Regions from separate parts of the Paenibacillus violae genome, predicted to be linked through region 1. Evidence: riboswitches for the same ligand, from Rfam matches in the RefSeq annotation. Region 1 holds a riboswitch; the other holds the start of a gene.
What was found. A riboswitch is a leader RNA that binds a small molecule or an ion and turns the genes downstream of it on or off. The one in region 1 is predicted to bind FMN.
Positions count from the first base shown of each region.

Region 2: linked by a shared signal. The riboswitch ahead of ribD (bifunctional diaminohydroxyphosphoribosylaminopyrimidine deaminase/5-amino-6-(5-phosphoribosylamino)uracil reductase RibD) and the one ahead of RQP52_RS16675 (DMT family transporter) in region 1 are both predicted to bind FMN.

Region 1 is NZ_JAWCUD010000005.1:151,515-166,523, reverse strand. Features, by position in the region: gene RQP52_RS16700 (SDR family oxidoreductase) at 1-822, shown strand, start outside; gene RQP52_RS16695 (Rieske (2Fe-2S) protein) at 875-1,171, opposite strand; gene RQP52_RS16690 (hypothetical protein) at 1,358-2,143, shown strand; gene RQP52_RS16685 (response regulator transcription factor) at 2,250-2,945, shown strand; gene RQP52_RS16680 (HAMP domain-containing sensor histidine kinase) at 2,942-4,558, shown strand; gene RQP52_RS16675 (DMT family transporter) at 4,644-5,573, opposite strand; FMN riboswitch at 5,737-5,886, opposite strand; gene RQP52_RS16670 (YjfB family protein) at 6,055-6,231, shown strand; gene RQP52_RS16665 (CBO0543 family protein) at 6,318-6,866, opposite strand; gene RQP52_RS16660 (DMT family transporter) at 6,989-7,894, opposite strand; gene RQP52_RS16655 (aminotransferase-like domain-containing protein) at 8,011-9,459, shown strand; gene RQP52_RS16650 (CBO0543 family protein) at 10,134-10,634, shown strand; gene RQP52_RS16645 (ThuA domain-containing protein) at 10,689-11,426, opposite strand; gene RQP52_RS16640 (helix-turn-helix domain-containing protein) at 11,635-12,570, shown strand; gene RQP52_RS16635 (SPL family radical SAM protein) at 12,573-13,394, opposite strand; gene RQP52_RS16630 (methylated-DNA--[protein]-cysteine S-methyltransferase) at 13,422-13,985, opposite strand; gene RQP52_RS16625 (bifunctional transcriptional activator/DNA repair enzyme AdaA) at 14,009-14,554, opposite strand; gene RQP52_RS16620 (DNA-3-methyladenine glycosylase family protein) at 14,709-15,009, shown strand, end outside.
Region 2 is NZ_JAWCUD010000001.1:562,511-577,519, reverse strand. Features, by position in the region: gene RQP52_RS02385 (nucleoside recognition domain-containing protein) at 1-185, opposite strand, end outside; gene RQP52_RS02380 (D-alanyl-D-alanine carboxypeptidase family protein) at 210-1,403, opposite strand; gene ytfJ (GerW family sporulation protein) at 1,559-2,053, opposite strand; gene RQP52_RS02370 (DUF2953 domain-containing protein) at 2,170-2,871, opposite strand; gene scpB (SMC-Scp complex subunit ScpB) at 2,972-3,574, opposite strand; gene RQP52_RS02360 (segregation and condensation protein A) at 3,558-4,349, opposite strand; gene RQP52_RS02355 (site-2 protease family protein) at 4,365-5,003, opposite strand; gene ribH (6,7-dimethyl-8-ribityllumazine synthase) at 5,003-5,473, opposite strand; gene RQP52_RS02345 (bifunctional 3,4-dihydroxy-2-butanone-4-phosphate synthase/GTP cyclohydrolase II) at 5,523-6,749, opposite strand; gene ribE (riboflavin synthase) at 6,793-7,464, opposite strand; gene ribD (bifunctional diaminohydroxyphosphoribosylaminopyrimidine deaminase/5-amino-6-(5-phosphoribosylamino)uracil reductase RibD) at 7,481-8,590, opposite strand; FMN riboswitch at 8,825-9,006, opposite strand; gene RQP52_RS02330 (peptidylprolyl isomerase) at 9,477-9,908, opposite strand; gene lysA (diaminopimelate decarboxylase) at 10,089-11,420, opposite strand; gene RQP52_RS02320 (spore germination protein) at 11,586-13,205, opposite strand; gene RQP52_RS02315 (stage V sporulation protein AB) at 13,228-13,647, opposite strand; gene RQP52_RS02310 (stage V sporulation protein AA) at 13,644-14,279, opposite strand; gene RQP52_RS02305 (DUF378 domain-containing protein) at 14,457-14,666, shown strand; gene RQP52_RS02300 (SulP family inorganic anion transporter) at 14,764-15,009, opposite strand, start outside.

The DNA of each region.
Region 1 (15,009 bases):
ATTACCGGCGCCTCCTCTGGCATTGGGTTAGCGACCGCCCTGAAATTTGCAGAATTAGGCTGGACGGTTTATGCTGGAACACGCCATGTAGAGCGTGATCAAGAGCAGCATGGGCACCGTGCGAATCTTCATTTTATAGAGATGGAAGTAACAAGCCCTGAGTCGCTGGAGAAAGCTTTTGCTGTGATCGACCGGAATCACGGTTACATGGACGTCCTGTTCTGCAACGCTGGTTTTGGTTTTTTAAGAGCATTAGGACAAGCGACGATGGAAGATATTCATCGGGTTTATGATACGAATGTGTATGGGGTTATGCATACGATCCGCGCTGGACTTCCGCTTTTGCGTAAATCAGACGCCGGACATTTGGTAGCCACAACAAGCGTTGGCGGTCTAGTGGGACAACCTTTCAATGAAATCTACTGCTCGGCTAAATTTGCCGTTGAAGGTTTATTAGAAAGTTTAGCTACGTACTACAAGCCAACCTTCAACATTGATGTTACGCTGCTTGAGCCCGGCGCGATTGCAACTAATTTTAACCAGACGGTCCTTGGGCATGTCCAACAAACCGGCGGCATTCTGGAAGATGAATATAAACCGATCATCACGCAATATTTGGACGCCTTCTCCAAACGGAACTCGGTGCCCCAAACGTCGGAATCGGTCGCCGAAGTCATGGTGAAGCTGATGGAAATGGATCCGAAACCGCTGCGCATTCGCACTTCAGAGGCGGCGGAAGCTTTTGTACAATATAAAGTCAGCCAAGACCCTACCGGTTTGGACGGTATGCTGAACACACGTAAGCTGCATTTGAATTTATAAAAAAATCAGGACCCGCCTAACCGTTCAACGGATAAGGCAGGTCCTTTTGTTTTTACACATGCGCAATAAGCTGGCCTTCTTTGACTGTAACGTCATAGGCCGTAAGGCTTTTGGTCGGCACATTCAGGCACGCGCCTGAGTGAAGATCGAATGTCCAGCCATGCATCGAACATACGAATTCCCCTTTTTCAGCCTCCACAATAGCTCCCGCATGCGGGCATCGGCTGGAGACGAGCCTGTACGTTGCTTGATCCTCAGCTTGAATTAACCAATACAAGTTCTTATCGAACACAACTTCTGCGGGCAGCTTGGTGAAACTTTCGACAGGCCCTAACAGCACTTCTTTCATGTAGACACTCCCCTGTTTATTCTGTTTCAGCATACAGTTTACTACATTTTTTAGTTCAGGTGATTCAAGCCAACACATAATTTCCCACAATGTTACGATAGGATGTCCATAATCTTACGGTACATTTAGGTTGTAAGGGAGAGGCACCTCACCTACATACCCCAAAATCGAGAGGAGTTTTCTACAATGAAAACACAATGGAAACGTCGCGCAAGTCAAGCTAGTCTGCTAGCTTTTATGGTAACAATGGCTTTCGGAGCAGTAGGCAGCGCATCAGCGGCTGACACGACTACAACAGATACGAAAGCAAGCACTGCAATCACATCAGCAACACCGGTAATGGCAACCAGCGCGGTTCAGCTGCACTCGGTCTCAGGCAGCCTGTTGCTGCAACCAGCTCATGAGCGTAACTATTTGAAGCTATTGGTCAGCAACTATGCTCCGGAGAGCTTGACTGCATGGAAACAAGCGTTAGAGGATCGGAAACAAGCTGAAAGCGAGATGCCGAAGCCTGCTTTTGCCAAAACAATGGTGATCAAAAGCGCAGCTACAATTCAGCCAGCTACGCCAGGTACGTTGGAAACTAAAATGTTCAAACTCGATCCTGCTCAACCGGCTCCAACTTTACCTGACGGCGAAGCGGCTCAATTGCTCCCAAGTAAAGAAGCAATGAAGTTCACCGTTATCAAAGACGGCGCGGACGCTACCGCGACCATCCAAGCACTTCCACTTGAGGGAACAGCTATCTCTGGTGATATAATTAAAGCAGAATCATCCGAAGCGTTCAAGCGCCAACAAAAGCTAGCGGAAGCTGTCGAAGCTGACGATGCAGCTACGATCCAAAGCCTGTTGCCTGAGCTGCTCACGGATTACAAAAAAGAAACGGAATCGCTGCGCAACTTCGCAAAAACATTGAAAGAACAAGCTGCCAAAGCAGATGAGAAATCAACAGAGGCAGAAGAATCTAACTAACTTTTTATAGATAAAAAGCAAATTGACTTTTCCGGTGGACCGAACGCAAAATTGCGAACGGCTCCACCTTTTCCCCATCGCTGAGTAAAAAAAAGGAGAAATCTGCATGTATCGCATTCATTTAGTAGAAGACGAAGAGCATCTCAGGGGCGTACTGGCCGCCTATTTGGAGAAAGAGGGGTGGCAAGTGCGTTCGTTCGCTGACGGGACCTCGGCAAGATCCGCCATATCGGAGCGGCCGGACTTGTGGGTCCTCGATATCATGCTCCCCGGCGTAGACGGATATCAGCTTATGCGCGAGATTAAGGCGGATCAGCCGGCGCAGCCCGTTATTTTCATATCGGCGCGAGATGCGGATATCGATCGAATCGTTGGCCTGGAGATGGGTAGCGATGACTACTTGGCCAAGCCTTTTTTACCTCGCGAGCTTGTCATTCGCACTCGCAAGCTGCTGGAGCGCGTGTACGGCGGACACCCTGCCGGCCTGATGCCTGCACAGCTGGAACGCCGCACGAAGCTGAATGTGGCTCCTTATTTGATCGATGAGCAAGCACGCACAGTAACTGCAGAGGATGGCACCAAACTGGAGCTGACCTCCAAGGAATTTGAGCTGCTGCTATATTTGGTGAGCCATCATGGGCAAGTGCTAGAGCGTGAACAAGTGCTCCAAGCTGTTTGGGGAATCGACTACTTCGGAACAGACCGGGTCGTGGATGATTTGGTACGAAGACTTCGCCGCAAGCTGCCGGAACTGCGTTTAGAAACCGTATATGGATACGGGTACAGGATGGTGAAAGCATGACGCTTCGATTAGGACAATGGCCGCTGGCCATGAAGCTTTGGGGAGCATTCGCGGCTTTGACGCTGCTTATTTTTACGCTGCTTGCCGTTCTGCTGCCTTGGACGTTGAAAGGTTTTTTTACAGAGCAGCTGTATGATATTTTACTGGATACGCAGAGTGGGCTTCGCATGGAAGCTACGACGTTGACGGCACCGACCCTAACGCTGGCAACTAAGGGTACAACCGCGCAAATAACGGATATCATAACGAACGTAAAAACGTTGACACCTATCAATCAGGCTATCCCTGATGCTGATGCCTCAGAAACGGAAACAATGCCGGAGACGACTAGCATACAAACGGGCAGCGCTATACCTACTATCCCCTTGGAAGCCTCTATTGCAACGAAGGTGATGTCTCCCTTTACAGCAACCTTGAGCGCTCCGGCGATTCGGCACTTTACGATTAGCGGAACCCAAGAATCACTGGCCCTTAGCAAATCTTTCACGAGTGGAGAGCCGTTCATGCAAGCCATGGAACAGGATGCTTTTGCCCAAAAACAGCCCGTTGCCAAGTATACGACCATCATTGATAAGAAAAGTATCTTTTACGTGATTCGCAAAGAAGTTGTTCAGGGCCAACCCAACTTTATCGTTTCCTATGCCTGGGGCAATTATCGCAATGACCTAGTCATGACCATGTTCGGCAGACTTATGCTGATGATGGTTGGTCTCATCGTGATTTCATGGCTGCCCTGTCTGATCATCGCGCGGTATTTCACTCGTCCGCTCGTTCTGATGGAGCAGCACGTTGGGCGTATGGCTGAACGAGATTGGCATGACCCGATTGAAACCGGGCGCAAAGATGAAGTAGGACGTCTGGCCAAAGCGATTGAAGCGATGCGGCAGCGTCTCGTGCGCCAGGACCGCGCGCAGCAATTTTTCCTTCAGCATACTTCTCACGAACTGAAGACCCCGGTCATGGTGATCCGCAGTTATGCCCAGTCCATTCTCGACGGCGTTTTCCCGAAAGGGACCTTAGGCGAAAGCTTAGGCGTCATTCTGAAGGAAGGCGAGCGCCTCGAGAAGCGGATTCGCGACCTGCTGCTGCTCAACAAGCTGAACTATGTCACCGCTCGCGAGAAGCCGTTCCGCCCTTTCGAGCTGCACGAGGTCATTGAAGACGTGGTTGAACGGCTGCGCTATCGCCGTCCTGAAATCGAGTGGGAGATGGAACTCCCCCCTGCTACCTTGCATGGCGATCCCGATCAGTGGAAAATCGCCTTGGAGAACATGCTCGACAATCAGCTCCGCTATGCTAAAAGCGGTATCCGGATTCTCCTCACGCCGTCATCCCATGGCGATAACAAGGAAGCTGCAGCCGGATTCTCGCGGCTGCAGATCAGCAACGATGGTCCGCCGCTCGATCAAGCGATCGCGGACAGCCTCTTTGAGCCCTTCCGTTCTGGCGGAGACGGCCAGTTCGGACTTGGTCTTGCCATCGTGAAGCAGATCATGGACCATCACGGTATGACGGTCCGCGCCGCGAATGAGCGAGGCGGGGTTGCCTTTTACCTTGAGCCTGGGGAAACAGCGCAAATGGATAGTAAACTCAAGGTCCCGAAGGTTTCGTGAGATGTCGGCGAAAACGTCGAGAGGCAAACAAAAGAGGCTTCCCATGGTCATCATGTGACCGAGGGAGAGCCTCTTTCTTGAGTTTTTATGCCGCCGATTTGCTTTGATTGCGGCTCATGACCCACAAGGTGAGCCAAATAACGATGAAGCCAGCGAGCTGTCCTACGGTTAGCTTTTGCCCGAAGACAAGCCAGTTCACGCAGACGCCAACCGCGGGGAACGCAAGCTCCGCCAACGTGGCGAAAAACGCCTTGGTCGAGGACAGCCCCTTATAATAGAGGAGCATGGAGAGCAAGCCCGGGAAAAACGCCTGGAATAACATGTTAACGGTAATAAGTATCAAGCCGCCGCTAGTTCCGGTTACGTGCCAAGCATCGCCGCTAGCCACAAGTACGACTGTCAGCAATGGGATGGCAAGCAGGAAACGCAGCGAAGTAACAATGGGGAAATCCAGTTTTTTCTGCAGCAAGAACTTGCCCATGACCGTCGATCCGCCCCATAAGCTGGCTGCAAGAATTGAAAATAAGCAGCTTAGGGTGCCCAAATCTTTGAGGCCCATCTCTGGCGACGAAAAGCCGAATGTCAGCAAATACGTGCCTAGCAGCGCCACCGCGATATAAGCAAAAAATTTAGAAGGCAGCGTCTCTTTGAGCATCACGCGAGCTAAAATAATAGCAAATAAGGGCTGTAATTTCTGTAAAAGTAAAATCGCGTTCGCATTACCATGCGAGAATGCGGCTGTAAACAAAATCGTTGCTATCGCCGACCCGCCCCAAGAGATGAACAGCAACGCGCCGATGACTCCTAGTGACAGCTTACCAATCAAGGTTTTCCGGTACTTCACGAGTATTGGCAGCGCGTAGCAGGCAAGGAGCAAGTGCTCAATAAATACGATTTGCGCGGAAGAAAAGCTTTTTAACAGCAAGATCCGAAAGAGCGGGTCGAGCCCCCAAAGCGTAGCACCTAGCGCCACATACCAAACTCCGCTAATGCCCCCTGAGCGCGCTGAAACCACATTCGCGTGCTTTGTTCCTAGCTTAAATACATTTTCCAATTCAAAAACCTCCTAAGGAATTTTTGAATTGAACCCTCTGAAAAGAGACAATGCCCCCGCTTCATGATCAGCGGGGGCATTGACAAACAGACCTGTCAAATACCTGAGTTTTTGACAAGCTGTTTTTCACCTTCTCCCATCCGGACTATAACCGTCGGCCCTGGAATCTCACCAAGTCAGTCCCAGCCTAACAGGCCGGGAGTCGCGGGCTTGAGATACATATACACGTATCCTCACCGCCGGTAGGGAATTGCACCCTGCCCCGAAGGTTCAATTATTCAGTTTGTGGTCACTTACAAAACATAAGTGATATTTATTCCTGAATATTAGCACCATAAAATAAAAAAAGCAAGGATTTTTCATCCTTGCTATAAGCTAAGATATTTCCACTCATTTTCCGATATATAACTTGTTAGCCCATCAATCATAAAGGAGGAGACTCATGGACGTTCCTGCGCTTTCCATGTCCGTAGCTCAGGGCAGCTTAGCTCAAGCTGTACAAATACGGGTTCTTAGCATGGCTAAAGATCAATCCACGCAACAAGCTCAGCAAATGGTACAAATGATGCAACAAAGTGTTCAACCAAACTTGGGTGGGAATCTAGATATTAGTGTCTAGTTTTACCCTTTGGAGAAGGAGAATGAAGAATTCTCCTTCTTTTTTGCTATTGATGTTGTATAATCGTGACATCTGCCACGCTGCCATTATTTCATTTTAGCAATCGGAATATGGAAATATAGAATCAAGAAAACCACACCTACTAAACACAGCAACCACGCCCATAACGGCCTCGTAAAATGCAACCGCAGCCCAATGAACATGAAAACCCAAACCGCAATTGACCACCAAAAATTCCAGTTGTTATGATAAGTAAGCATTTTTATTAACAGAAATAGTCCTTCAATGCAGGTAAATACAGCCGACCAAATGGCAATATAGACCACTTGTCTCAGCGGACGCGACTTAAGTGGATATTTGTGTAAGTACACCATTACAATGCACGGTAGATTAGTAAAAGCAATCATAAAATCTGCGATGGTATGGTTAGGCGTTACCGCGGATTTATGAAATTCCCATAGCGAGAAATTATAGCTTAGAAGGCTAATGAGAAAATCCACGCAGATGGCAAAAAGAATAGTTGGATAATAGGTCTTCCAGTTTCTCCAATCCCCTAAAAACCAAGCTGCAATCAAGCATAACAAGGCAATGACTACAGGCAAATATGAACTGATCAACGCTGTTATGTGACCCATCACTTAGCTCCATTCCATCAAACTTGTGCTGCCTCCGTTCAACCCTGTGCTCCTGTGGTTATTATTTCTATAAATGTTGTTTCATATGAAACAGAACGCAATTGACTTACCATTCTTCGCACTCACGCCGTTTTTCGCCGTTGCATCAATGGTTTCAAGCTATCCAGATTCGCACAAATCGTCCCGGCAATAACAGTTACCACGCCTACAGCTGTGACCCAAGTGATGCTCTCACCATAAAACACGACCCCCACCGCCAGGGCAATCAATGGAGAAATGTACAGCCATGTCGCTGGAAAAACCGGATTCGTTTTGGCCACTAACCAATAGAACAGACTATGTCCTACCATAGAGCCAATCACGATTAAATACAGTAGAGAGCCGGCTGCTTTTGGAGAAAATAAGCTGTGAACGTCCACAGGTTCTGTAAAAAATGAAAGAATCAGCAGCAGCAACCCTCCGCATATCATCTGCGCCGCGTTCAGCGCAATCGGCGATGCCTCAGGAAATTGCTGAATGACCTTTTTGGAATATAGAGCTCCCATACAATAGAACAGTTCTCCGACCAGAATCGCCACGCTCCCGATCACCCAAATGATGTTGGCGGATACCGCAAGTTGTGGCAGCAAGAGGATGATAATACCTGCAAAGCCGAGTATGCAGCCAAATACAGAGAGCATTGTCGTCTTCAGACGCAACACGAAGGTTTGGAGCATGAGAATCATAATCGGTCCAGTAGCCGATAAAACGGCCGCAATCCCGGAAGAAACATATTGCTCCGCCCAATACAAAGTTGAGAATGTGCCAAATGTAAGACCGATGCCTGTTAGCAGCATTTCTTTGCGAAATAAAAGAGCTAGGGTCGCTTTTTTCCGCCACAATAACCAACCGAACAAAAGCATCCCTGCAATAAAAAACCTCAAGCCTGCTGAAAAAAATGGCGGCGCTGACGCATCCACCCCGACCTTAATCGCCAGAAATGTCGTGCCAAAAATTAGACAGATAAGCAAATAATTAAAAATAATCATGACTGTTCCCCCTCTTGGTATGTATCATACTAGGTAAGCAACAGATCAGATGTGTAACACTAGAACAGTTTTCTAATGATTGTTGTATCATAGAGTAAACAGAGGGGGAAAATCGGATGAAGACGCCAGGAACATCTGGAAAAGAAGCTAATCTGCTTTTCAGGCAAGCTTATGAGTATATGGTTACCCGCATGGATCGCGGCGAGTGGCAAGCCCATGACAAGCTCCCCTCCATCCGGCGTCTTGCCGAAGAGCTGCAGGTGCATAGGCTGACCGTTTTTCGTGCTTATCAGCTGCTGAAGCAGCATCAGAAAGTTTACGTCAAAGAGAAATCCGGTTATTACGTAAGTCCTTGCAAGACGGAGGAGCAATCCCCGACGGAGCATGCGGAAAAAGGCCGTTCATTCACAACGTCCAGCGCTTTAAAAAACTCGCTGTCAGAAATCCAGCAAATCCCTGTCACATACCAATTCTCGCAAGCTTTGATCGATCCCAACTTGCTGCCGAATCTTTTTTTGTCCGAACATGTGAAAAAGGTTTTCGACATTTATCCTAAGCTCATGGGCACCTACTCCAACGCACAAGGGGATGAGGAGCTTCGTGAGTATCTCTGCCGTTACATGGTTCGGCATCATAACCTCCAGCTCGCCGCAAGCGATCTTTTGATTACCACAGGCGGTCAGCAGGCCATCGACCTCATCTCCCGGATCTATATCCGCCCCATGGATCCGATCTTGGTTGAGCGGCCGACGTATAGTGCAGCGCTTGATATTTTCCGCCAGCAGGGGGCGCGGTTTATTCCTGTCGAGATCAACCCGGACGGCTATGATCTGGTGAAACTCGAGAAGCTTATGGAGAAGCATAAACCACGGCTGTTTTATATGAATCCTACCTTTCATAATCCTACCGGGTATACGGTTCCGTCCGCACAGCGCAAGCAGCTCGTTGAACTAGCTGAACGCTATCGCTGTCTGCTGATTGAAGATGACGCTATTCACGAGATGTACATGGACCAACCTCCTCCTCAGCCTATGCTGACCTATGACACGGAAGGTTGGGTCGTGTATCTCCGCAGTTTTAGCAAATATATCGCGCCTGGGCTGCGAATTTGCGCCGTCATGGGAGGCCTGCATGTCATCCAATCGCTCATCACCGCCAAATCATTAGCTGACAACGGCACACCGCTCGTCAATCAGAAAATGTTCCTGCATTATTTCGAATCTCCTCGAATGCAGCAGCATTTGGAGAAACTGCGCATTGCTCTGCAGATCCGAAAAGAAATTGTAGAGCAGGAGCTAATCTCCACCGGATGGCGCTGGGTTAGCCCACAGGGTGGCTTCAACCTATGGATCCAGCTTCCGGACCATATCCCGGTTGAGCAGCTGCTGAAGGAGTGCCTCCGGCAATCGGTCTCCTTCGTACCTGGCGTGATCTGCGATCCGCTCAGGGAGATGAGCTCCTGGATCCGTTTAAGCTATTCCTTCGTGAATGAGGAGCATTTACGGGATGGTGTTAGACGGCTTATCGCTATTGCTGGGCGTTATGCGAGCGATGGCGAATGCTAGTATGAGGTTAGCAGGAGTGGGAATGGGAGCTTGAGCACGAGGAGATGCGGAAGCTTGAGCACAAGGAGGCGCAGGAGCTGGAACATAAGCTGGGCATGAGCATAACAACGTGTCTCAGCTGAGATAACTGGAAAATCTACCGTTACTTCGTGCCTCGCCTGTCTGGGGATTGAAATAGTTGGAAGAACTACCTCTATTTCTTCAGCAGCAAGCGAAAACCACCTGATTCAACCGGATTAGCGGTAGTAATTCCAGTTAATAACACAAAAATGATATAATTCGTAAAAATAACAGGAGTATTCGGCGTTACTTACCAATAATCAATCTCCGCTCAGTGTGCTCTATAGCCCTATTCAAAAGTTGCTGTCTTTAGGAAGCGTCCCTCAGCTGAAATAGCGGGAATTTTAGAACTCAGAGGAACTACGAGCCCCTATTTGTTCCAGAAACCGCTATTTGGCACATCTAGAGGAACTATGAGCCTTTATTTCACCAATAATGGCATTAAAGCAGCTTGGTGATGGGAAATAAGACCCTCCAGTTCCTTCAAAATAGGAAAACGGATGGCTACAGCCAAAATAACGCCCTCTAGTTCTGCTTCCCCCAGCACGTGTAAAAATTTACACTCTTGCAGAAACTAACCCTACATCAACGACTCATTACTAGGGGCCTTGTACGTGATTTTAATTACGAATCTACTTTTCGTTATAGCTGCAATTGTTTCACGAGCCTATAAGCAGTGGGATAAATACTACGACGTTATGCTTTTTGTCTCTTTCTGCAATTTGCTTTACAATTTCCTGTGTCGAGAGTACTTGACCTGGTCGTTTCACCCTGATTTGTTGCTGAACCACAAAACGGCCGACCTTGTTAACACTTTCCTGCTGCTCCCAAGTACAACGCTGCTGTATCTCACTTTCTTTCCTGCGGCCAAACGCCGCCAAGTGATTTACTATTTCCTGTGGGTAATCGGTTTTTCGGCGCTTGAATATCTGTGGTATTCTTACGACCGAATCACTTACCATCATGGGTGGAACTTTATATGGTCGATTGCCTTTTACTTCTTCATGTTCGCGGCTATGAGACTGCTTCATACGAATCGAGCGGCCGGGCTGCTTTTTTCTGTTGTAACGGTCACATTCTTGATCATCTATTTTCACATCCCACTCTGGAAATAAAAAAAGGTGCCCTGCGAGTCTGCAAAAAGACCTCGTGGGCACCCCGATTCATATTTAAGCTTTAACCTTCGCTTTAATTTCTTCAAGCGGCTTATGATTGCCGTATTTCGGATACTCACGTGTGGACGGAGCAGCCCACTGAACCGCATTGGAGATTACGCGGCGGATTTGCTCATTGTAGTAAGTACGGTAAGTCTCATGACCTGGACGGAAGTAGAAAATTTTCCCGTTTCCACGATTAAACGTACAACCGCTGCGGAATACTTCTCCACCTTCGAACCACGAAACCATGATTAACTCATCCGGCTGCGGGATATCAAAGTGTTCTCCGTACATTTCCTCAGCTTCAAGATCGATGTACTCCCCAATGCCTTCCACGATTGGATGGCCTGGCGCAACAACCCAAATACGCTCTTTTTCGTCTGCTTCACGCCATTTGAGGTCACAGGATGTGCCCATCAGCTTCTTGAACACTTTGGAGAAGTGTCCGGAGTGAAGCACGATTAGCCCCATACCTTGCCATACACGTTTTTGAACGCGCTCTACGATCTCGTCTTGCACTTGGTCATGCGCTTTATGTCCCCACCAGATAAGAACATCGGTGTTATTCAAAACCTCTTCGGTCAAACCGTGCTCAGCATCGTCTAGAGTCGCATAAGTGACATCTACATTCCCGCTAATGCCTTCGCCAATTGCTGTATGAATGCCGTCCGGATAGGCGGCGCGTACAATTTCACTTTCTTTTTCATGACGGTACTCGTTCCAAACCGTTACTTTCAGCTTTTGACTCATCTTCTTATTCCCTCCAAGATAACGTATTCATTCATAATGTGAGTATAGTCCGTCCCTTCCCGGAATGAAAGGCAAGATTGTGCCTATTTATTATTCAATAGTGTCCTCGGCAAGTAAACAATGTTATACTTTCTCTTGATAAACCTTACCTGTAACGTCGTTTTACATATTCAAAAATGTCCTACCCTATAGCGAGGTATACGAAAACATGGAATCCGCACATAGTGCTTTCTCCGAAATTGTCAATGAAGAAGTTATTTATCAGAACCCGCTGCTTTTCCTAAAAATATGGGAGCTAGGCTCCGACTCCGCTCACTTCGGTGTCCCAACGCCTTGGCTTTGGCATTCGCATAAGCAGGTTGAGTTCCTGGTCGTCATGGAAGGCCTCCTGGCTATTCAAACCAAACATGAACTTACGGTGTTATCCGCAGGAGATGTGATCGTGTTGGGCTCCTCCCAGCCCCATCGGACGTACAAATACTCCGCCGGCCCCTTGCGGCAGATCGTTTTCCAAATTGATCTCAAGCAGCATTTTGACCTGAGTACAATGCCTTACCTGCATTGTTTCTCGGAGCTGACGCATCCGCTTGAGCAGTTCAACGAGCTTTTCCGGAGCAATCCGGCCGTGAAGCAAGCCGCTTATGACCTTATTCTTCAGATTTTCGAAGAGTCACAGTCCCGCAAAATTGGTTACGAGCTTGCCATCAGCGCGGCGATCAAGAACCTGCTGCTGCTTATGTTACGCAATGACAACCGTGATCTGTCCGCACTTGCGGAGGATTCAGGCATCGCTCGCTTGCGCCCGGCGCTAGATTATATCGACAATCATCTTGGCGAGCGAATTACGGTTGAAGACGTCTGCTCCTTGCTCAATTTAAGCTATCATTACTTTATTAAGTATTTCAAAAAAGTGATGGGGATATCCTTCGTGGATTACGTGAATTACAAGCGCATTAAAAAAGCCGAGCGTCTCCTGCTAACAGGAGACCTCAGCATGATGGAAGTCAGTTTTGAGGTTGGCATCCTCAATATGGCGCAGTTCTACAAGCTGTTCAAGCGGCATAATCAATGCTCGCCCAAAGAATTCAAACAACGCATGCGCAGTCAAACGGGGGTCGCCCCCCTGCTGGCGCAAGCGGATTAACGTCAGCCAGGCAGGAAACCCTGCTGGCTGACCAACACACGCTCCTGCGGAAAATGCCGCAGGAGCTGTTCGTGCACGCGCTTGTACGCATCCGGACTGTACCAGTCCGAAAGCCCCTGCGCGTCATAGATCGCGCGCACGCCGATGCGTGCCGTGCGCTTGCCCCCACTGCCATCGCCCATGAAGTAATCGTCGATGCACACCCGCTCCACGATGCCCGCGAGCCGCTCGGCGAACTGCTCCGAGCTCGGCAGCACCGGCGCTATCGTGGCCTGCACGGGAATGCCGCGAGCCGCGAGCTCGCGCAGTGCCCCCAGCCGCGCCGGTATCGGCGGCGCGGACGGGGTGAACGCTCGGCGGACATCCTCGCGGTCCGTCTCAACCGTCATGCTGACTCGGACACGGTCGCCGAGCAGCGCTAACAAATCCGCGTCCCGCTTCACCAGCGGGCTGCGGGTCTGAACGAACAAGAAGTCCGGCGGCTGCACGGACATCACCTCCAGGAGCGAGCGGGTGATCCGCTCCTTATACTCGCTCGGCTGGTACGGGTCCGTCGCCGACGACATGAAGATCGTGACCGGGCCTTTTCGCTTCGCTTTGGCCAGCTCGTTCTCCAGAAGAGCCGCGGCATTGGCCTTCACATCGACCCAGGTGCCCCAAGCCTCCGTGCGGAACAGAGCCACCGGCATCTGTCTCACGTAACAGTAAGAGCACGCAAAAGCGCAGCCCGTATAAGGGTTCAGCGTATGCGAATATCCCTCGAGAAAGCCGCTGGCTTTCGTGAGCAGCGTCTTCGCTGACTTGTGGTTCACCTCAGTCTGCATACGTACTCCTCCTCCTTTTTCTGCTGCTTACAACCCGACCTTTTCCAGAACCAACAGTTTCTCTTTATTCACCAATCCACCGCGATATCCGGTTAACGCGCCATCTTTCCCGACCACGCGATGGCACGGCACCACGATGAGAACCGGATTAGCGCCAATAGCGGTACCGACAGCTCTTACTGCACTAGCTTTATCCAGCTTCTGAGCCATCTGTGAATAACTGACCGTTTCACCATGCGGTATTTCTTTTAATGCGCGCCACACGGATTGTTGAAAATCAGTCCCGCGCAGATCCAGCGGCAATGTGAACGTTTTGCGTGAGCCTCGCAGATACTCCTCCAACTGCTGCACATAAGGCTCTAATGCGGCCTTATTCTCCATCCAGCCATAATCAGGGAAACGATGTTTAGCCCATTTGGTTAATTCGGACCACGCTTCTGCATCAACGATACCTCGCTCCGCATCTCCCGTTTGATATTGCAAATAAATTAAACCGTCTTCCGTTGCCGCGATCAAAAAGTGATTATCCAATAAACGAACTACGCTCCAATATATGGATTTAGCCGCTGTCTTCGCTTCTATTGTTTGCATCCAAGAACCCTCCTCGGTTATGGTTAGATGGTAGTGCCAGACTGACGAAATTCCGATGGCGTGACACCCGTCTTTTTCTGAAATACAGTGGCAAAATGAGCGGCATTCGCAACGCCGACCAGCGCACCGATGGCATTCACAGGCTTATCTGTTTCTATTAAAAGCTTCTTAGCTGCTTCAATTCGTTGTTGTTGAAGATAAGTGAGAGGCGTAACGCCCTTCAAGCGTTTGAATGTCCTTTGCAAATGATAAACGCTGGCATAGAATTGCTCGGCTAATACCGAAAGCGTAATCGGCTCGGTATAACTTTCCTTGATATAGTCGGCTATTAGGTCGACCCACTCTTCATCCGGCAGCCGAATGCCATCAGGCCGGCATCTTTTACAAGGGCGGAAATGTTCCGCAACCGCTGTCTGACGATCAGGAAATACCCGGACATTTTCCCGCTTCGGCACCCTCGATTTGCAGGATGGCCTGCAGAAGATACCTGTTGTCGTGACCGCATAATAAAATGTGCCATCGTAACTCGCATCATTTCCAATAATAGCTTGCCAATACCTGTCTTGCATGGCTTCGCTCCTCCCGTGCCTTCCCTCTACTAGCTCAGTATACCCAAACGGGTCCTCTCTTGTAAGGGACGCGAGATGAGAAAGCAAGATTACGAAAGCCGCCTTCAGCGATAATAGAGCTAGTCCAACTAACCGATTATAGGAGAAATGACTTATGCCGTCTTTTGACCCTTCCCTTCTTACATGGAGCGAGCAGACAAGCTCTTTCACACTGCCACTGCCTGAACCTTTTCAATATGAGCAAAATCTTGGCTATTTGACCCGCTCCACCAATGAATGCTTATTCCATGTGGATAACTCAGATATTTATAAGCTGCTTCTCGTTGGGGATAACCGTGTGCTGATCGCTGTACACAGTGAGGATAACTTACAGCTTCGCATTCGTATTCTATCCAGCGCCGATACCTCTGTAACTCCAGCTCTTCTTGAAAATGTCGCCCGTTATGTGTGGGAGT
Region 2 (15,009 bases), on a different contig from region 1:
CCGGCATCCTCGGCAATTCGCATCATCCCCATCCAAAAAACAAGCACACTAATGAGTCCGAAGCAGACCGTCACACCACTCTTCGCGCCGTCGAAAGCAGCTTGCGTAACGGCTTCAACATTTCCATTCAAAGCAGCAACAACGAAGCCGATGACGATAAAAAACAACCAAATCCAATTCACCATATCGATGGCCTCCTTGTGAGCCCTCTAGTCCGCCCACTCTGATCTAGAGATTGAAAACAACTCCTGAATTAACATCCGGCAAATTAAGCTATAATGGGTGAGCAGCGTTTCTTGATATGGCTTACTCTCTTGAAAAGAGAACGTGGACTGGGTCTGCGCTTGTAATAATGGACTCGCTTTATCGTATAGCGGCACTGATTGAATCAGTTGCTGCTGCAATGAAAACTGTATGCTTCCCCGCTCAGCCAACCGGTATGCCGTGGAAGAAGGGTCGACCAGTTTCACTTGATGCGTCAACTGAGCCGCTTCGTCTTCCGCTAGCGGGTAAGAGAACGTTCTACCTGCTACCCATGGCGTTCCTTCAACGGCATCGCCTTTGTTGACGATCGTCTGCAGCGGATAATATGTAAAACCGTATTGCAGCAGCCTTGCATGATCGGCCCAATCATCGCCATCATTAAGCGTGACGACGGCGAGTTGTTGGCCGTTCCTGGTCGCTGAAGAAACAAGGCAGCGTTTAGCAAGCTTCGTATACCCTGTTTTCACACCGTCAGCTCCTTCAAAAAGAGAGAGCATCTTGTTTTTGTTCAACCACGAATAATCCCAAGCTTCGTTCGGGTTTGGTACCTTTTTCAGCTTAGTCGAAACAATTTCCTTGAACACCGGATTCTTGAGCGCATAAGCCGTAAGCTTGGCCATATCGTTAGGACTGGAACGGTGCCCTTCGCCTTCATCAAGTCCGGATGGATTCGTAAAATGCGAATGATCCATGCCAAGAGAACGCGCTTTCTCGTTCATCAGATAGACGAAGCCTTCCACGCTTCCGCCTACATATTCGGCAATGGCCGTAGCTGCGTCATTCCCCGAGCGCAGCATCAAGCCATACAGCATATCATGTAGTCTCATCTCTTCGCCCAGCTTCAGGTAAATGGATGAGCCCTCTTTGCCGAAAGCTGTTTTGCTAACCTTTACTTTATCATTCAACTTCCCTTGTTCAATCGCGATAATGGCTGTCATAATTTTGGTCAAGGAGGCAATCCGCATAGGCGTGTCCCCTTTTTCACTATAAAGGATGCGTCCAGACTCCACGTCAATGAGCGAGGCACCAACCGCATTGGTACGAATGCCTGGCGGCGCTGCTTCCACTTGCGCCCAAGGTGCGAGCAATAGACTGATCAATGCGCTGCATAAGATGATGAACCCGACTCTTTTCTTCATCGTTATCCCCCTACTTACCAAATAGACAAGACAAAAACTTTGTACAAGTATATGCTTATGAAATGGGGATATGTCCAAGTCCTGTTAATTACAAAAGGCGGCGTTTGTGACAAAAAAAAAAGCTGTCACAGAGGACAGCCCAGACGAACCGATTCTTATACGATGAAATTTTGATTCTCGATATTCGTTACGTTGTTGGCGCCGTTGGTTCCGACTGTGCCCGCTTTCGTGTTAAAGCCCTTGACCATGCTTTGAATACGATCTACAACCTGCGGCGCAGAATCTATGAGGCGTTCCAGAATATGCGTTTGGTTGTCGAGAGGAACAACTTTAACGCCATTTTTGCCAACAACGAGGAAGGCAATTGGTGTAATCGAGACCCCACCGCCGCTGCCTCCTCCGAATGGAAGGGCAACCTTCGCGTTCAGCGCATCGCTTTTGCCCATCGATCCGCCTTCAATCTCAATTTCGGAATCGGTCACGAACTCGCTGCCGCCTGCTGCAAATCCGAAACCGACTTTGGATATCGGCATAATGACACTGCCATCCGGGGTTTCAACAGGGTCTCCGACAATCGTGTTAACGTCGACCATTTCCTTGATATTTTCCATGGCGACTTTCATGAGTCCTTGAATCGGGTGTTCTGACATGATAATATTCCTCCTTAGCGTTTTTCGCCATTAAAAACTGGCATCGGAAGCTTAAGTGTCTAAGACCAATATTGGTTCTTTTTTAGAGTACCCTTAGAGGAATATCGTTATGTACATCACGAAGCTGTTTTAAATCTTGACCTTGCTTTCAGAGCCAACTGAATCCAGGTGCGTAGGCCGCCTTTTACTTTAGCAGCCCTGACCATCAGCCTGACGCCTGCAAAAACCATATGCCAGACGCGGATTCGGGCGGCGACCCGTACTTCCGTTGAGAAGTGTTTCTCATTAAATTGCGGAATCACGTCTACCCGCGGCGTTGCCCTCACCTGAACATAGCGCATTATAAAGCCTAAGAGCGACGATTTAATCCCCCAGATGGCTCCCGTCGTAATAGCGGTTTCCGGAGCATCTCCCACACCGACGCGCGTTACCCATTTTAACTCCGTACACTCAACTCTTGCTAAAGTCTGCTTCGTCCAATCATACAAATTAAGCGTATGAACAAGCAAATCTTTGGTTTCTTTATAAAATTGAATTACTTTGTCCTTCGTAATGTGATCCTTGCTCTCATCTTTCAGCTTTGCATATGTTTTATTCACAATTTCCGATTTAACCAGGATCCCTTTCGTGAATCCCTTGAACTGGATGATGGGGATGACATAGCGATAACGGATTAATCCAAATAAAGCACGCATCTCCACAGTAAGTGTGTCATTATCTTTCACTCTGGAGAAATAGAACTCTCCCCGAATGAAACTGAGCAGCACAATGATAATGGCAAGGATGACGATTAGAAGTACGAATCCTACCCACAACAACCCCATTCTCCCCCTTAACAAAAAAACTCCACAGCCGGAAGATATCTTCTGGCAAGTAGAGTTAGTATGAGCTAATTTAGGAAATGAAATGCATTTACCGTTACTCGGTTTCCTCCGAAACATCCTCGAGTGTAATCTGCTTCTGATCCCCGCCCATCCGATCAAACAACATGCGAGTTTCTTCTTCCAGATCAAATTCCCCTTGGAAGCTGCCTGAATCCGGTAGTTCCTGGATGGAGCTGAGCCCGAAATATTCAAGAAATTGTTTGGATGTGCCATACAAGATCGGTTTCCCTACCGCATCAGCGCGTCCGACTTCCAATATGAGATCTTTACCTACAAGTGTAGCCAAAGCGCGATCACATTTCACGCCGCGTATCTCTTCGATTTCTACTCTGGTAATGGGTTGTTTATAAGCAACAATGGATAAGGTCTCAAGTGCAGCTTGCGATAAGGATGAACGTGATGGTGTATAAGCCAGTCGCTCAAAATATGGCGCATGCTCAGCCAAAGTCGTTAACTGGTAAGCACCGGCTACCTCAACGATCTGGACTCCCCTTCCCTTGCGTTTAAATTCCGTGCGCATATCCTTAAGCAAGTCGCGAACAATGTACAAATCAAGCTCCATGACCTCAGCTATTTGTTTGGCATCCAATCCCTCGTCACCAGAGGCAAAGAGGAGTCCCTCAATAATCGATTTCATCTGTGGAAAACTGAGTGTCAATGTCTGAAACCTCCTCTTTGGCTTGAATCACGATATCTTCAAATAATTGATATTGATAACATACGACTTTTTTCATTTTCATCAATTCAAGAATGGCCAAAAACGTGACGACGATCTCTTCTCGAGTCATTTCATAATCGAATAATTTCGAGAAAAGCAGTTTGCCGCCTTTCACTTTTAGCAAATCTATAACCTCTCTAATCCGTTCTTTGACGGAAATTTCGTCTCTTCGAATTCTAGTAACAATATTACGGTTCACAAGCTTGCGAAGCGTACGCTGAAAAGCGAATAGCAAATCAGCAACGTCCAACCCTTCAACAGGGTTCTCCTGCACATGCGGCAGGAATGGCGTCAAGTCCTCAGGCTCACGGGTATACACCAGGCTCCGCTCTACTTCTTTATCTCTAAGCATATCAGCGATAGACTTGTACTTTCTGTACTCAATAAGTTTAGCGACCAACTCTGCACGAGGATCAAGCTCGTCTTCCATATCATCAAAATATTCGTCAAATTCAATAACAGGCGGCTTAGGCAGCAGCATTTTGCTTTTGATTGAGAGAAGTGTAGCGGCCATCACTAGAAACTCACTTGTAATCTCCAACTCCAGCTCTTGCATGGCTTGTACATAAGCTAAATACTGATCTGTAATTTCTTTGACAGGAATATTATAAATGTCGAGTTCATTTTTATCGATAAGATGAAGCAAAAGATCAAGGGGGCCTTCAAAAGCTTCTAACTTATAGGTAACTTTCATGTCATCTCCCCCTTGTCATAGTGAAAATATATTCATAACAAACTGTGCGGCAAACGGATAAATACGTTCCAGCGCCCATTGGCCGATAGGTGTAATCATCAAAACAATGACAAGAAAAAGTGCATAAAGCTGATTGCGGTCCATCCATCTTTGATTTTTCGAAGGAATAAGGCCTTTAAGGATATACCAACCATCTAGCGGATAAAGCGGTAATATATGTATAAGACAAATCATGAGATTGACAATGACGCCGTACTGCAAATAGACTCGCCATTGTTCCACGGTGATCGACTCGGATGCTCCTCCGAAAAAGGCAGGAAGAAAGAAGTAGAGCCACCAGAAAAACAAAGCGAGCAGCAAATTGGTAAAAGGACCTGCTGCATACACAATTGTAAGATAAAGTTTTGGCTTTTTAAACTGCATAGCCTCTACCGGCATTTTCTTCGACCAGCCGTATGGACCAAAAACAATCATCGCCAACCCCAAGGCATCTAAGTGTACCAAGGGGTTAAGCGATAAGCGTTTGCTGTCCCGGGCTGTCCGGTCACCGAGCAGCCAAGCAACTCCTGCATGTGCAGCATCATGGAGCGTCATAGCAATCAGGAAAGCGAGCAGCCTGGGAAGCAGTGATTCCAGATGATAATAAGAAAGCATTAGGAAGTGAATTGTTTCGTCAAGTTGGCCATCTCAATTGCCGTTACTGCCGCTTCCCAACCTTTGTTGCCTGCTTTCGTTCCCGCGCGTTCAACAGCTTGCTCGATGGAATCTGTCGTTAAAACACCAAAGATTGTTGGAATGCCTGTTTTCAAGTTAATGGCAGATACACCTTTTGCAACTTCACTGCACACATAATCAAAGTGAGGCGTTGAACCACGAATGACAGCGCCGAGGGTAATAACAGCATCATATTTCCCGCTCTCCGCCATTTTTTGAGCAATAAGCGGAAGTTCGAACGCGCCCGGTACCCAAGCAATATCCACTTCACTATCTTGCACGCCATGGCGTTTCAAAGCATCCTGCGCGCCGCCAAGCAATTTGGAAGTAATAAATTCATTGAAACGACCTACGACAATACCATATTTCAAATTCTGCGATACTAAATGTCCTTCATAAATTGTAGCCATGATTAAATTCTCCTTTTCTATATAAAAACCGTTATTTGAAGTGGAAAGATCAGATCCCGCTGCCGGAATCATGGAAGCTCAGCATGTGGCCTAGCTTTTGTTTTTTGGTCCGCAAATAATTTACGTTATCCTCTTTGCTTGCCATTTGAATCGGAACGCGTTCAACGACCTCGAGGCCGTAGCCTTCCAAACCCTTAATTTTGCGAGGGTTGTTCGTTAACAAGCGAAGCTGCGTAATGCCAAGATCTTTCAAGATTTGCGCGCCAATGCCATAATCACGAAGATCTGGAGCGAATCCAAGCTTAATATTCGCTTCTACAGTGTCTAATCCCTGCTCTTGCAAAGCATAAGCTTTTAATTTGTTGATCAGACCGATGCCGCGACCTTCCTGTCGCATATATAATAATACACCATTGCCCTCTTCATCAATCTGTTTTAATGCAGCATCGAGTTGAGGACCGCAATCGCAGCGATGTGAATGGAAAACATCGCCAGTTAAACACTCGGAATGCACACGAACCAGCGTTGGTTTGGAAGGATCAATTGTTCCTTTGACAAGGGCAACATGCTCTTTGTTATCCAGTTGATTCGTATAGGCGATTGCTTTAAAAGTGCCGAAATCCGTAGGCAGCTTAATTTCAACTTCACGCTCAACCAATTTCTCCTGTTGATTGCGATAGTGAATCAAATCTTGAATCGTAATGATGCACAACTCATGTTTCTTAGCGATTTCCATCAGGTCTGGAACCCGAGCCATCGTTCCGTCTTCCTTGATGACTTCACAAATGACTGCGGCAGGATAGGAGCCGCATAAAACAGCCAAATCAACCGCTGCTTCTGTATGTCCGGCTCTGCGAAGTACGCCGCCTTTTTTGGCGATTAACGGGAAAATATGACCTGGTCTCCGGAAATCCTGCGGTTTCGTATCCGGATCGATCAAGCCCATAACCGTTCTTGAACGCTCATGTGCGGAAATCCCCGTACTCGTCTCAACATGGTCTACAGAAACGGTAAAGGCAGTGCCATGATAATCGGTATTTCTAGCGACCATCGGCGGCAAGTCAAGCTCTTTCGCCCGTTCTTCCGTAATCGGCGTGCAAACTAGCCCGCGGCCTTCTTTGATCATGAAATTAATCACTTCCGGGGTCGTTTTATCCGCCAGTGCAATAAAATCCCCTTCGTTCTCGCGATCTTCGTCATCCACAGCGATAATTACTTTCCCTAAACTGAGATCTTTCAGTGCCTCTTCGATCGTGCTGAATTTTATTTCTGTCATATTCACCTCTCCTAACCGAACTATCTTTGTAAGCTAATTACCCTTACATAAAGCCATGATCCGCCAGAAAGCTTGCTGATAGCGTACTTTGCTTTTTACCGTTACCCGCTGAGGCATCAGCAGGACCGAACTTTAGCAGTCGTTCCATATATTTGCCCAGAACATCGCATTCCATGTTAATAGTATCTCCTGCTTTTTTATCATGCAGAACGGTTTGAGCCAGTGTATGCGGAATAATGGAAACCGCCAGATCGCGTTCTGTGACATCGACAACCGTAAGGGAGATCCCGTCAATGGTGATCGAGCCGCCAGCTATAATATATCGGAAAATGTGTTTATCCTCCGGTTCGAACCGATAAACAACCGCATTTTCTTCTGGAATCCGCGAAATAATCGTTGCTGTTGAATCTACATGTCCTTGCACAATGTGACCGCCGAAACGGCCGTTCGCCGCCATCGCTCGCTCCAAATTCACGCGCGTTCCGGCTTGCAGCTTGCGCAAATTCGTCTTGCGGTAAGTTTCCGGCATCACGTCTACGGAGAAAGATTCGTTGTCAAACGAAATGACCGTCAGACAAACGCCATTCACCGAAATGCTGTCTCCTAGATGAACATCCTCAAGGATCTTTCTTGCGCCAATCGTTAATACCATAGCTTGACCTACGCTATGAATGCGGCGCATGTGGCCGATTTCTTCAATAATGCCGGTAAACATGACAGCCCTCCATTCGTTAGCTCTTAAAAACCGGATACCCGGTTAGGCATACATCCGGTCCGAACTGCTCAACCTTTAACCGGTCGAGCGTAATTGCGTCATCCATCTTCGCGAAGCCTTCGAAGCTGATGTTCATAGGTGCTGCTTGCCCGCCGCCGATAATTTTCGGCGCAAACATCAGCACCAGCTTATCCAGCAGGCGCCGCTCCAGCATGGCGCCGCTAAGCTTACCTCCACCCTCGAGGAGGATGGAGCCGATCTCTCGCTCGCCGAGCTGCTTCATGGCGAGCGTCAGATCCACCTGCGGGCCGTCTCCGCAGGTGAGGACCGTGATGCCGCGCGCTTCCAGCGCGGCACGCCGCTCTGCGGGCGCCTGTGCGGTGGCGAGCAGGATCGTCGGCTGACGATCCTGCTCGGTGAGCACCTGGGCGCCCAGCGGGACTCGCAAGCGCGAGTCCGCGACAATCCGTACCGGCTGTACAGCCGGTACGTCGCCGCGCGCGCTTAAGCGCGGGTCGTCGGCGATGACGGTGTCGACGCCGACCATGATCCCCTGATGCCGATGGCGCAGGGTATGCACGAATGCGCGCGATGCAGGCGACGTAATCCATTTGCTGTCGCCTGTTTTCGAGGCAATGCGGCCGTCGAGCGTGCTCGCTGTTTTCATCGTCACGAAAGGCATACGCGTGACGATGTATTTATTGAAAGCCTCATTCATGGCCGAGGCTTCCTCTCCCAGCAGCCCGACGGACACGTCTATGCCATGGGCACGCAGTTTGGCGATTCCCGTGCCCGCAACCTGCGGGTTCGGGTCGGTACCCGCAACGACAACGCGCGCAACACCGGCCTCAATGAGACGGTCGCTGCAAGGCGGCGTTTTGCCGAAGTGGCTGCACGGTTCAAGTGTGACATACGCCGTGCTGCCCTTGGCTTCCTCGCCAGCCATCTGCAAAGCAAGAACCTCAGCATGGCCATGTCCGCGCTTCAGATGCGCTCCCATCCCCACGATACGCCCGTCTTTTACCAGAACGCATCCAACAACCGGATTAATCCCTGTTTGGCCAAGAGCACTCTCAGCCATTTGCAGAGCGAGCCTCATATAAGCTTCATCATTCAAGACATGCATGTGTGTTCACTGCCTTTCCAAGCTATTTTGAAATAGAATGCAAAAAGACCCCTCCGCATATCGGATAGGGGCCAGAGATTGTTTAGGTAACACGAAGAAGCTTCATCCATCCACACTTGCTGCATTTTTGATCAAATCAAACAAGCACGACGTATCCATGCCAAAGCATAGACCTGCCGAATTTTTGTTCTCGTGAAAAAATGTACAAGTATGCATAGCGAATCTAATGTTCGCGTATTCCTTCTCCCATCCAGACTATACTGTCGGTCCCGGATTCTCACCGGGTCAGCCGTAGCGAAGCTGTATGTCAGGTACCGCTAGCTTCAAAACGGGTCACGGACTAATCGAAAGCAGCCAAACCAGCCTGCTATCAAATCACCGCCGGTGTGGAATTTCACCACGCCCCGAAGGTTTGCACACATATGAAAAGTAACTTATGAAAAATTTATCACTCACTCATCGAAAAAGCAAGGTCTATTTTACCTCGCCCTACAAAAACCGACTCTTTTTGCGCCGCCTCAACCCGATTCCGCCTATGTTAACCTAATGTTCCCTCCCTTCTGAATGGAAAATACTGGCATCGCGTGCGCAAGTTCTGCCTTCATTTAACGGACCTCACAGCCGCTATTCCCGTTAAATCAGCATTTCTCAGCTCTAACGGACTCCAGAGTCGTTATCGGGTCAATTCACGGCCATTTTTATCGCAATGATCGTAAATAGCGGCTCTCGTGTCCGTTAAATTTTCATAGAGCCTTATTTCTGTGAAATATGGTCATCTCTGTCCGTTAGCTTACGTCCCGCAGCTCCCGTTGAAGCACCATACTGCAGCTCCCTCTAATAAAAAAACCTGCTGACGATTGTCAGCAGGCTCTTCGATGTTTTCGTATTAAACTTCTACAACTTCTACTTTTTCCATCAAGTCTCTGCCTTTGAAAGCATCAACTAGTTCCATACCTTTGGACACTTTACCGAATACAGTATGTTGTCCATCAAGGTGAGGCTGTGGTTGGTAAGCGATGTAGAATTGGCTTCCACCTGTGTTTCTGCCTGCATGAGCCATAGCCAAGGAGCCGCGCTCATGTTTGTTCGGGTTGATTTCACAGTTGATTTGGTAGCCTGGGCCACCAGTTCCTGTGCCGGATGGACAACCGCCTTGTGCCACGAATCCTGGGATTACGCGATGAAAAACAAGTCCGTTGTAGAAACCGGAGTTTGCTAATTTTTCAAAATTGGCAACGGTATTAGGCGCGTCTTTTTCGAAAAGATCGATTAGAACTTCGCCACCGCCTGCTAGTTTAATTTTTGCTTGTTTGGCCATTGTGGTCCACTCCTTTAGACAATAATATCTTATTCTACTATGAAAAGATGCATTTCACAAATTTGCCTTTTCAGTTGAGTATAGAAAGCTAGTTCCCGCAAGCAAAAAAAACTATCCCTCAAGTCCTGAAGAACTGAGGGATAGCCCTTACTCAGCCTGGAAATCCAGCTGTATGCTATGTTAAACCGTTTTGCTCACTTGTTTCATTCTTGCTGGAATTAGATCGTTCCCGACAATATTGTCGAACGTCTCGCGCTTCACGACGAGATCGCTTTGCCCCTCGCTCACAAAAACTACGCCTGGACGGCGAATCCGATTGTAATTACTTGCCATCGCATAGTTATATGCGCCTGTGCAAGAGACGGCAAGCACATCGCCCGAGTTCACTTTCGGGAGGTTCACGTCCCAGATCAGCATATCTCCGCTCTCACAGCATTTGCCTGCAATCGATACGAGCTCGGTTGGCTCTTCGGTTGCGCGGTTCGCCAGCATAGCTTCATACACGGCCTCATACAAGGCTGGGCGCGGGTTATCCGTCATTCCGCCATCGACAGATACATATTTACGAACGCCAGGAATATCTTTCGCCGTTCCAACGGTGTACAAAGTTGTTCCTGCATCTCCAACGATGCTGCGGCCCGGCTCCACCCAGATTTCGGGAAGCGGATATTCGTTGCGTCCGAAATTGTCTTTAATCGCATCCGTAATAGCTTTCACATAGACGGACACAGGAAGCGGAGTATCTTCGTTCACATAACGGATACCGAAGCCTCCGCCAAGGTTAATGACTTTGAACGTTACGTCAATTTCTTGACGAACTTGAACGGCAAAGCTGGCCATTTTCTCGGCAGCCATGCGGAAGCCTTCCACTTCAAAAATTTGCGAACCGATATGAGAATGAATACCGAGCAGTTCCAAATGGCTCAGCTTGGAAGCCTCTTCCACCGCGCGGAATGCGGAACCGTTGCCTAGATCGAAACCGAACTTGGAATCCGTTTGGCCTGTGGAAATATATTCATGTGTATGTGCCTCAACACCAGGTGTGATGCGCAGTAAAATCTTCACTTTTTGACGTTTCTCACCGGCAATGGCGTTCAGCATTTGAAGCTCGATAAAATTATCTACAACGAAACAGCCGATTTTCGCATCAATCGCCATCTCGATCTCGTCAATTGTTTTGTTGTTGCCGTGGAAATGAATCCGCTCTGCCGGGAACCCGGCTTGAAGAGCCGTATACAGCTCGCCGTCCGATACAACATCGAGGGACATGCCTTCTTCTTCAACAATGCGGCACATCGCCATCACACAGAAAGCTTTGCTCGCATAAGCCACTTGGAATTTGAGACCGGACGCTTTGAAAGCATCTACAAACTCGCGGCAACGTTCACGCACAAGAGCTTCATCAAACACATATAAAGGTGTCCCATATTCAGCAACCAGCTTCGTTGCGTCGACACCACCGATTTCAAGGTGACCTTGACCGTTAATTTTACTTGTACCATGCAAATACATAGCTTCATTTCCCCCTCACCCTGAACCTGCTGCTGCTCATATTTCGCTCAAACGGCCGAATGCGCATTACTATTTAAATTAACATAGGAAAAGCGCATTTGACAATATCCTTGCTACCCTAAATCGTAAAAAGGACAAGATGAATGCTCTTGTCCTTTTAGTTTATTACGATTTGGGTTGACGTGTGCCGTCAATCGGTTTTGTAAGGCTTAGCCGCGTTTTGGCTGCCAGTACAGGACGGCGAAGAAGAATCGCAAAGAAGCTTTTCGCATTGAAAGGAATGAGCGGCCACATGTAAGGGGCATTGTAGGACTTTCTTGTAGCCAGCCAGAGCAGCCACAACGTCGATCCAACAACAAAACCCGGGACATGGAAGATAGCCACGGCAATGAGCAGTCCTAGCCGTATGATCCGGTTAGCAAGCCCTAGTTCATAGCTTGGTGTAGCAAACATCCCAATGGAGGCAAGAGCCAGATACAGGATCACTTCATTAATGAATAAACCTGTCTTAACGGCTATATCCCCCACCAGAATGGCTGCTACCAAGCCCATGGCGGTGGCGAGCGGAGACGGGGTATGCACCGCGGCCATCCGCATCAGATCGATCCCAATATCGGCGATTAGGAATTGAACTAGCAGCGGCAGTGTCCCCTCTTTCTGCGGCCCAAGAAACTCAAGTCCGGCAGGTTTTAAAGAAGGATCCATCACCATCATAAACCAAAGCGGAAGCAGGAAAATGGAAGACATAATACCGGCGAACCGCACCCACCTTAAATAAGTGCCGATAAATGGCGTTTGTCTATATTCTTCTGCATGCTGCACATGATGAAAGAAGGTCGTTGGCAATATCATAACGCTTGGGGACGTATCTACAAACAAACACACATGTCCTTCCATCAAATGCGCGGACACAACATCGGGGCGCTCTGAGTAACGCACCATCGGATACGGGTTCCAGCCTTTATTAACGATAGCTTCCTCCAGCTGCTTTTCGCCAAGGGGGAGACCATCCAACTTCACTTCGCTAATTTTCTCTTTAATCGCATCGACCAAATCCGCATTCGCAATATCGTTGATATAACCGATGCAGACATCCGTTTTCGTTCGTTTGCCAATTTGCATAATCTCCAGTTTCAACCGCTCATCGCGCACTCTTCGTCTAACGAGTGTTACGTTCAATAATAAGGTTTCGACAAAACCATCCCTTGAGCCTCTGACAACCCGCTCCAAATCCGGCTCGCCGATGGATCGAACGGGATAGCTCTTAACGTCGATGGCGATGGCTGCCGTTTCTCCTTCAATGAAGAGTGCGGTTCCACCCATGAGCACCTGCCCTACGATTTCGGACATTTTTTTGTAGGACTTGACTTGATTATGAGGGATTAGATAATCCATGAAAGATTCGACCGTGTGGTGGTTAACACTTTTTTCACCGGCATAGGAAAGGCGTGTCAGAATATCGGATAAAACTGTATCCTTGACGAACCCGTTACAGTAGAAGATCCCTACTCTTTTGGACCCGAAAACCATTTCCCTAAGCACAAGATCAAAGCTGCGATTGAGGCCAACGCGCTCCTCCAGAACTCGTTTTACATCCTCTAAGTTATCCGGAATGTCCTCCTGAATTTTCAACTCTTTTTCTTCAGGCGTCATATTCGTGATTGGATTATACTCGGATAAATTCCCTTCCTCATCAATCGCCAGTTTATCTAAATTTTCTTTTGATTCGTTCACATTATCGTGTTCATGTTCATGGTCATTCCCTGTTTTGACGATCACTTTCATGTCCGTGCGCCTCCTTCATTCCTTAATAAAACAACCACTCAAACAAGGATCCAAACACTTTGCCGAATATCATCGCCATCAGCAGCAAAATCATATAGGAACCCATACCCACTCTCTTGGCAAGAATCGGCAGCACATTAATAATTTCAGTAAGCGCAGCTGCTAACATCCCTACAAAACAGCCGGCAAATAGTCCCACGAGCGAAGCGCTTATTGGAAATAGCTGCACCTTCATATCGCTAAAATCCACCCAAGTAAACAAAAGGGAACCTAACACAACCGCAGCTTCATAGGCACGTATTTTTGAGAATGTTCGTGTGATCTGCGCCAACCTCGGAATAATGTCCAGAACGACAAGGAAGGCCACCATGCCGCTGCCCACGGCAATTCCTCCCGCTAAACCGATAAAAGCAATCAGAAGGACTTCTCCAAGGAGAGTCATCCCTTCGACTCCCCTTCCTCATGAATTTTCATATACTCTTCGGTGATCACATAATGGTTTATATTCTCCTGATACATGAACATTTCGACTTCTAGCGGACTTGGTTCCTCATTAAATTTCTTTTTAAACAAATGGTTGAAGAAGATCACCATCCCGACACCTATGCCGAGGGAATACGGAATTTGCAGAATGAGCGGATGCTCTACCTTTTTACCCGTCATCAGCTCGTAGATCCTCTGGTGAACCTCCAGCATGGAGACATCGGCATGGAAATTCATGATGGCTAGCCCTGAACCGATGAACAGCAGCAGCCATACCAATCCGATGAGTACTGGGCTTGCTTTTTTATTATCAGAAAAAATCTCAAGGAGCACATGAGGTTCCCCAAAATGCTCAATTTGCAGCTCCGGGTGCCGCTCTTTCACTTTTCGCACAATCAGCATCATATCAATCAGGACGCGGTTGCCATCCTCCTGCTGCGGCTTATGAATAATCAGCTCGTTCAAGGCTGTTTCATAGTCAGGTTCCACAATAATTTGCGCGATATGCCGCAACTTTACGACACTTCCTTTGCGAACACTCGCTTTACGCCTGAGCCGGATATACAGGTATGGAGCTCCAGTCTTAGCCATGGTCTCACTCCCTTCAATACTTACGGGTATCATCCATGTATAGGAGTAGTATGCAAAATGTTTCCTACCCATAATCACCCGCTTCAATGGTAAATTCTCCAGGAATAAAGCCCTCCCCGTATTGGCATAGTAAGAAATGAATAACGATAACTTATTCCATACAAAGAAGGTGATAACATGGCAAAAGTAGCGTTAACACTAGTGATTATTGGTGCGCTGAATTGGCTTTTAGTTGGGCTCTTCGAATGGGATTTAGTTTCAGCTATATTTGGTGGGGATTCACATCGGGAATCTTCGGTTTTAAGTCGCATCATCTATACCATCGTCGGCTTATGCGGAATTTACTGCGTAAGATTCTATTCCGACAACAGACATTCTGCACGATAGGCGTATAAGTGAATAAAAGAAAGCCGCCATACCCAGTGGATCAACGGGTAAAAAGCGGCTCTTTTTCATTTCTATAAAAGTAGCGATTACAACATATTTAGCTTGCTTGTTTCACCAAAAGCTTACTTTCCTCATTCAATCCAATGCAAATCACCGTTTTGCCCAGCTGCTCATACTTTGCAATGGTTTTAGCGATAGCCGTAACAGCGGAGTGATCCCAGACGTGAGAGCTGCTAAAATCAATCGTAATTGTCTCAGGGTCGTTTCGATAATCGAATAAATCAATAAAGTAAGTCATTGTGCCAAAAAATAACTGGCCGGAAACACGATATATTTTGGCTCC